Regions from separate parts of the Achromobacter sp. HNDS-1 genome, predicted to be linked through region 2. Evidence: riboswitches for the same ligand, from Rfam matches in the RefSeq annotation. Region 2 holds a riboswitch; the other holds the start of a gene.
What was found. A riboswitch is a leader RNA that binds a small molecule or an ion and turns the genes downstream of it on or off. The one in region 2 is predicted to bind manganese.

Region 1 (3,881 bases), 2.9 Mb from region 2:
CGCTTCGGGGCGGATGTAGCCGTCGCGGATGCGGACCGCGCCGGTCTGCAATTCGATACCGACGAAGCCGAGCAGGCGCTGCTGGCCGCGCCGGCGCACCACGAACCAGCGGTGGCGCGCGCTGTCGTTCAAGGGGTAGCCGCCGCAGTCGCGGCGCACCGTGGCGCTGGCGAAAAAGCGCCCCATCTGGGCAAAGAATGCGGCCTCGTCGTCGTAGGAGTTCAGACGCAGGAAGTCGTATTGGTTCAGGGCGGTCATGGGGATGTCCGCTGGGCCGGGGCAAGCACGATGTCGATGTCGCGCCGCGCGGGCCCGAACGACAGTGAACGGGCCATGTCCTGCTTGAGCAGCGACAGGCCGATGCGCCGCCAGGATGGCTGCGCCTTGCGGTTTTCGAGATCGGGAATGCCGGCATCGGGCCACTGGGCCAGCGGTTGGCCGTGTTGTTCCCACCAGGCGATGAAGACGTCGATGCGGCGCGCGTATACCTGGCGCAGCGTGTCGGGCATGCTGTCGAGCAGAAACTGGCTGTACTGGCGCCAGGAACTGAAGGTGGGCGGCAGGCCGAGGCCGCCGCGATAGCCGAGAAAGCGCTGGCGGCAGTAGCGTGCGGCATAGTTGGCGCCTTCGACGCGCTTGACGGCGCGGAACCAGGTGGCCGGCTCGAGCTTGTGGAACAGGTCCAGCCCCTTGCGCTGGTCATCGCCATAGGGTTGGCAGATGCGCATCTGCGAGTACGCCACGCCAGCGCGCAGCATCTGGTCGTAGAGCCGGTTGTAAGGATGGCGGTGCTCGCCTGTGTAGCGCCAGAGGTCTTCGAACTTCCAGTCGTAGATCGGAAAGAATGTGACGGCCCTGTCGCTCTGCTTGTCGCGGGTGCTCCAGGCCAGGGCCTTGTGCGCGCCGGGCGGGGTCCAGGCGCATTTCTTGCTGCGGCGCTTGACCGCCAGGTAACGGTTGAGCGATTCGTCGGAGCGGATGCCCACCAGGAACGCGGTGGACGCGTCGCGCGACAGCCATTGGTTGAATTCGGGCACGAACTCCTCGAATTCCATGCGATGGCGGTAGAACGGGAAATAGCCGGGATCGCTGATCACGGCGGGATGCCGTGGCAGCGGGCGGATCCAGTCGGCCTCGCGGCCCGGTTCCCAGGCGCACCAGTAGGGTTCGCGCAGGCTGGAGGCATTGCGCAGGTTGATGGGCAGGCAGATCCACCAGGGCCGCACGTCGGGCCGGTTGAACATCTCGGTGACGTGGGCGATGGTGGCCTGGTACTGGCCTTCGAGGTCGATGAATACCGCGTGGACCGGGCCGCGTCCCATTTCGCGCGCGACCTCCAGCGCCAGGTGCAGGGTGACGGAGCTGTCCTTGCCGCCGGAGAACGCCACGCAGACGCGTTCGAAGTGCTGGAACACCAGGCGGATGCGATCACGGGCGGCGTCGAGGACGTTGCAGTCGCGGTAATGCTTGACCGCCATTTTTTTCCCTCCATGCGCGCGGCGTTCCGGATGCGCCGCGCGGGCGGAGCCGCGGCGCCGTGTATCTGCCGGCCAGGGAAAATTTATGCGTATCCGCCGCGACAGGCCTGTGAGGATAGCCCGAACGCGAGGCGTCAAAGCGGTCAATGCGTCCGACATTGACGGAGATTCACGAACTGCGCCGGGCCGCGCGATGCGCGAGCCGGCGCGCGCGGTCACGCCGCCTTCAGGTGCTCGTACAGGATGGTGGCGCCGATGCCGATCAGCGCCAGGCCCCCCAGCACTTCGGCGCGCTTGCCGGCGACGTTGCCGATCAGGCGGCCCACCATCACGCCCAGGGTCACCATCAGCATGGTGGCCAGGCCGATGGCCAGCGCGGTGACGGCGATGTTGTTGTCGATGAAGGCCAGGCTGACGCCGACCGCCATGGCGTCGATGCTGGTGGCGAAACCGGTGACGGCCAGCAGCCAGAAGGAATGGCGGGCGACCGGCGGCGCGGCTTCGTCATGGTCCGCGCGCCAGCCGTTGCGGATCATCATGCCGCCCAGGATACAGAGCATGACGAAGGCGATCCAGTGATCCCACTCCTGCACGTAGCGGGCGGCCACGGACCCGAGCGCCCAGCCGATCACGGGCGTGATGGCTTCGATCACGCCGAATATCACGCCGGTGCGCAGGGCTTCGGAGAGGCGGGGCTTGTGCAGGGCGGCGCCCTTGCCGACCGCGGCGGCGAAGGCGTCGGTGGACATGGCGAAAGCCAGGACGAGTGTGGAGAGGGCGTTCATGCGGGAGAGGCTCCGACCGGGCGAAACACACAGACCGTCCATATCGCCCGGTCGTGAGCTATGGATCAGTCCGTGGTCTCGCCTGACCGTGTCGGTCGCGCGCGCCATGGCCAGGTGGGCCAAGAGTGTTGACGCGGGCGCTTCCGGACGGGGCCGGAAGAGGCTACTCCCCAAGGAGGCTTGCAGTGTACCAAACGGCGCATGGCGCCGGTGTGACACGGCGGGTTCAGGTCAGCCGGGCGCCGTTGGGGACGTCGTGCTCGGGCGTCACCAGGATGGTGTGGTCGTTGGCGTCGGCCAGCCCCAGCACCAGCACTTCGGAGCGCACCGGGCCGACCTGGCGCGGCGGGAAATTGACGATGCCCAGGATGCGCTTGCCCGGCAGTTCCTCAAGCGTGTAGCGGCCGGTGATCTGCGCCGAGCTTTTCTTGACGCCGACGCCGGCGCCGAAATCGATGGTCAGCTTGTAGGCGGGCTTGCGCGCCTCGGGGAACGGGTCGGCGGCAATGATGGTGCCGACGCGGATGTCGACCTTCATGAAGTCGTCGAAGCCGACGGTGGGGGCGGGCGGAGTGGCGGGGTCCTGGGTGTAGTGCATGGGCGTGGGCGATCGGTTCAAGGGGAGCGGGCGACGATGCCCGCGATGGCCCCATCATGCCAGATCGATGCCGCCACGGGTCGGGCGCATGCCCGCCAGCGCGGCCAGATCGACCAGCGCGATGCGGCCGTCGATGGCGCCGACGGCCAGTCTGCCGCCGCGCGCGGCGAGCGCGTAGAGCACGGTGGCGACGCCGCCGATGCGGACCCGGGACGCCAGCAGCAGGTCGCCGCTGGCGGCGTCGATCAGCATCAGGGTGCCGTCGAGGAAAGCCGCCAGCACCAGGCCGTCGGCCACGATGATGGCGCTGGCCGAGGCCGGGGTGGCATGACGCCAGCGTTCCTGGCCGCGCGCCAGCGACTTGCGGTAGATGAAGCCGCGATAGGCGTTGCCGACCGTGGGCGAGTAGTGCTTGCCGGCGATCACCACGCTGGCGCCGAGGGCGTCATCGACGTAGGCGCCACGGCATTCCATGGCGTGGCTGGCGGGCGTGCCGTCCGGCTTGAGCAATGGCCACAGGCGTTCGAGGCGACCATCGGCGTGGACCCGGCACAGGTGCTTGCCTTCGTGCGAGCCGGGCGGCGTGCCTTGCAGCGAGAAAAGATCGGGCGCGCCGTTGATGCCGATGTAGTGGTTGAAGCAGTCGTAGTGGCCGAGATCGAGGCGTCGTTCTCCGGTCAGGGTGGGGTCCAGCAGCACGTCGCCGGCCGTGCGGCGGCGCGCATCGATGCGGTCGCGGCGGCCCAGCAGGCGACCGTCGGCGCTGGCGCAGAAGGTGTATTGGCCATCCTCGTCGCGCAGCGCCGTCAGCGCGCCGTCGCGCAGCGCGTACAGGCGCGAGTCGCGGCGGAAGCGGTCGGCGGGATCGGGCGGGGCGATGGCGTGCACGACGAGCGGCGTGGCGCGCAGGATCTCGGCGCCGCGGCCGCCGCCGTCGTGACGCGCGAGCAACGCGCCGTCGGCGCGGTAGCGGTCGAGCAGGCAGGCGTCGTGGACCGCGGCGAGCGTGTCGGCGTCGAG
Region 2 (3,881 bases):
CTGGCGGTTTACGTTGGGGAGAATCCCGGCAAGCCGTGGGCCTGCACTGCTGCCCGGAAAGAAGCCCGGGGCTTGGGATACAACCGCAACCTGCTCAACAGGTTGCGGCAGACGGAGTTCTGCGTGGACCTGTCAAACAGCGGCGTCGATGCAAGATCGACTACTTTCGCCGGAATCGGTATTCACGAAGACTGCTCCTGGGATGGATAACGGGCAGAATTTTACGCGGGTTTCCACTGATGGACAAGGTTTTCCGGCACAAAAATTGCTTTTTGTGCAACCCGGCGCGGGCCCGGCGGGGCCGCGCGCCGTTGCGCCCTCAGGCGTAGAAATGCCAGCCCAGATAGGCCGCGAACAGGGCATAGAAGCCGCCCGCCGCCGACAGCGCCGGCACGCTCATGCCAGCGCGGCGGAAGCGCAGCCACAGCAGCCCGATGGACAGCATGGTGAACAGGCCGGCGGCCAGCAGCGGGCCGTCGAGCAGCCACGGCGTGAGGAAGATGCCGAGCGCGCTGGGAATGGTGGCCTGGATCATCATGGCGCCGGAAATGTTGGCCAGCGCCAGGCGTTCCTTGCCCTGGCGCACCCAGATCAGCGCGTTCATGATTTCCGGCAGTTCGGTGGCGACGGGCGCCAGCAGCAGCGCGGCCACGTGCGGCGACGCGCCCATGGCGATGCCCAGCAGTTCGATCTGGTTGACGAATACGTGCGAGGCGCCGGCGATCACGACCAGCGCCAGCAGCGTCTGCGTCGCCGCCCAGAACATCGAAGGGTTGTCGTCGCGCGGCCGCAGCTTGAGCGGCTCGAGATCTTCGCAGTCGATGCAATCCTCGTCGTTGCTCAGCTCGCGCTTGACATACAGACCGTAGGTGGCCAGGAACAGGATGCCCAGCCAGGGCTTCCAGGCGAACGCCAGCAGGCCCAGCCCGACCTTGAAGACGAAGATGCCCATGAACCACGCCTGGTCGCGGGCCAGCCGGCGCTGGTCCGCGTTGATACAGTTGGCTTGCGTGGGCTGCCCGCGACGGGCGCGCCACAAGGCAAGGCCGACCACCGCGTAGGCCAGCGTCGCCAGCACCAGCGGGCCGCCCATGGCCGCGCCGACGCCGATGTCCTTTTGCTCAGGCGTGTCGCCGAACACCACGGCCATGAACGTGACCGCGCTTTCAGGCAGCGCGGTGCCGAATGCCGCCAGCACGGTGCCGGTGGCGGTGGCGCCGAGCTGGAAGCGGTGTCCGACCCATTCGACGCCATTGACGAAGAATTCGCAGGCAAGATAGATCACTGCCGCGGACAGGAAAAACAGGAACAGGGTGAGCAACATATAGGCGAGCCGGACGAGCAGAAACCAATTGGCGCGACGCAACGGCTCGCCCGGCCAAGGGTGAACGCTGCGCGGCCAAAGGTCTCGCCTGGCTGATCCATGCGCGGGCGTACCGCGGCACGGAGACCGTTAGCGCCATGGAGTCCTGGAAACCGCTACGCGATACCGGACCACCAAGTCTGTTGACGCTAACTCCTTTGGGGACAAAGGATGGCTACTCCCCAATGACAGAGCCGCGATTGTAGCAGCCCGGCCATGACCGTCCAGAGAATCTCCGCGGCGCGCGCGTGAATGCCGCCGGACTGTCGTATTGGCGGCACGGCGAGTAAAGTAAGTGGCACCACCGTTTCCCGCCGGGCCCCGCGCCCCCTGCCCATGAGCCTGCCTCCCACCGATATCGCCCCCTTCGCCGCCCGCCGCCAGCGCCTGATGGCGCGGATGCGCGCCGATGGCGGCGGCATCGCCATCCTGGCCACCGCGCCCGAAGCCATCCGCAACCGCGACGCCGAATACCCCTACCGGCACGACAGCGACTTCTTCTACCTGACCGGCTTCACCGAGCCCGGCGCGTGGCTGGTGCTGATCGCCGGCGCCACCGACCGCGCCCTGCTGTTCTGCCGCCCGCGCCATATCGAGCACGAGATCTGGGAGGGACGGCGCTTCGGCCCGGAGGCCGCGGCCGAGCATTTCGGCTTCGACGACGCGCATGCGCTGGACGCGCTCGACGAACTGGTGCCCAAGCTGCTGCTGGACCAACCGACCCTGTATGCGCCACTGGCCGGTGACAAGCGCACCGACGGCCGGCTGCACCGCTGGCTGGCGGCGGCGCGCGAGGCCAGCCGCGGCGGCCATCAGCCTCCCATGCGGCAGCAGGACATCCGGCCGATCCTGGCCGAGATGCGGCTGGTGAAGGACGCCAGCGAAATCGCCGCGATGCGGCGCGCCGCCAAGATCTCCGCCGGCGCCCACGCCCGCGCCATGCGGGCCGCCCGCGCTGGCATGCGCGAATACGAACTGGAAGCGGAGCTGTTGTATGAGTTCCGCCGCCATGGCGCGCAGGCGGTGGCCTACAACAGCATCGTCGCGGCCGGGGCCAATGCCTGCGTGCTGCACTACCCTGCCGGCGAGGCGGTGCTGCGCGATGGCGACCTGGTGCTGATCGACGCCGGCTGCGAGGTCGACAGCTACGCCAGCGACATCACCCGCACCTTTCCGGTCAACGGCCGCTACAGCGGCCCGCAGCGCGCGCTGTACGACCTGACGGTGGCGGCGCAGGAGGCCGCGGCCCAGGCCACCGCGCCGGGCCGCGGCTGGAACGATGGCCATGACGCCGCGGTGCGGGTGCTGGCCCAGGGCATGCTGGACCTGAAACTGCTGAAGGGATCGCTGGATGGCGTGATCGAGTCGGGCGACTACAGCCGTTTCTACATGCACCGCACCGGCCACTGGCTGGGCCTGGACGTGCACGATGTGGGCGACTATCGCCAGCCGGGCGGCGCTGCCGGTGCGGAACGCCCGTGGCGCAAGCTGGAAACAGGCATGATGCTGACGATCGAGCCGGGCATCTATGTGCGCCCCGCCGACGACGTGCCCGAGGCCTACTGGAACATCGGCATCCGTACCGAGGACGACGCGCTGGTGACGGACGAGGGCTGCGAGCTGATCACCCGCGGCGTGCCGGTGCAGGCCGGCGAGATCGAGGCGCTGATGCGCGAATGAGCGGGCAGCGCGCAGGCCGGCCGGCGTGGCCTCGGCCACGCTCGTGAGGGCGTCCCGAGGGGCTACAGTGTCAGGCCGTCCAGCCAGCCCATCGCCACCCACACGTAGACCACCACCATCGCGATCGCGAACATCGACACGGTGGCGCCCACCAGGCAGGCCAGGATGGCCACCAGCACCGGCCCCCAGCCGGTCCTGGGGGACGGCGGCAATCCGGGGTTGTAGCGGCGGTCGAACTTCTCGTCGGGCATCAGCGAGAACACCGCGCTCTCGATGAAGCCGTCGATCATGGGAATGAACACCAGGAAAAAGGCCGGGTTGTCGTACCAGACCGGGTAGTAGCGGAACGCGCAGAACAGGCTGAGCAGGGACAGCGCCGTCACCAGCCAGGCGTAACGCCGGCCCAGGTACCACCAATGTGCGCCGAGCCACCCGAACAGACAGGCCAGCAGACCGACGGCGACCTTGCCGCGGGGGCGGCGCGGGATTGCGGCGGACAGCGAAGAAGAAGCCTCGAGCTGCGTCATATCAATCAACCGGTGAAGGGTCCCGGGCGCCAAGCCGCGCCGGCAGACCTGGATTGTAGTGGACGGGTAAAATCCCGGCATGACTATCTCCGCCTTCGACATTGCGATTCTCGGCGCCGGCCCCGTGGGGCGTGTCCTGGCGTTGATGCTGGCGCGCGTGGCGCCGGACCCCTCCCGCATCGCCCTGCTGCAAGGCGCCAGCCCGGCCCCCGTGACGCCAGCCGCCGCCATTCCCGCGGCCGATCCGCGCGTGCTGGCCATGAACCATGGCAGCCGCGTGCTGCTCGAATCGCTGCACGCCTGGCCCGCCA

Region 1: linked by a shared signal. The riboswitch ahead of mntP (manganese efflux pump MntP) and the one ahead of ABFG95_RS19930 (sodium:calcium antiporter) in region 2 are both predicted to bind manganese.

What each region holds. Positions count from the first base shown of each region.
Region 1 covers NZ_CP157584.1:1,405,804-1,409,684, reverse strand. The annotation lists gene ABFG95_RS06310 (N-acetyltransferase) at 1-258, opposite strand, end outside; gene ABFG95_RS06305 (DUF3440 domain-containing protein) at 255-1,478, opposite strand; gene mntP (manganese efflux pump MntP) at 1,694-2,263, opposite strand; yybP-ykoY riboswitch at 2,269-2,447, opposite strand; gene ABFG95_RS06295 (tRNA-binding protein) at 2,490-2,861, opposite strand; gene ABFG95_RS06290 (PQQ-binding-like beta-propeller repeat protein) at 2,916-3,881, opposite strand, start outside.
Region 2 covers NZ_CP157584.1:4,304,399-4,308,279, reverse strand. The annotation lists gene ABFG95_RS19930 (sodium:calcium antiporter) at 320-1,324, opposite strand; yybP-ykoY riboswitch at 1,405-1,566, opposite strand; gene ABFG95_RS19925 (aminopeptidase P N-terminal domain-containing protein) at 1,700-3,043, shown strand; gene ABFG95_RS19920 (TM2 domain-containing protein) at 3,106-3,570, opposite strand; gene ABFG95_RS19915 (UbiH/UbiF/VisC/COQ6 family ubiquinone biosynthesis hydroxylase) at 3,650-3,881, shown strand, end outside.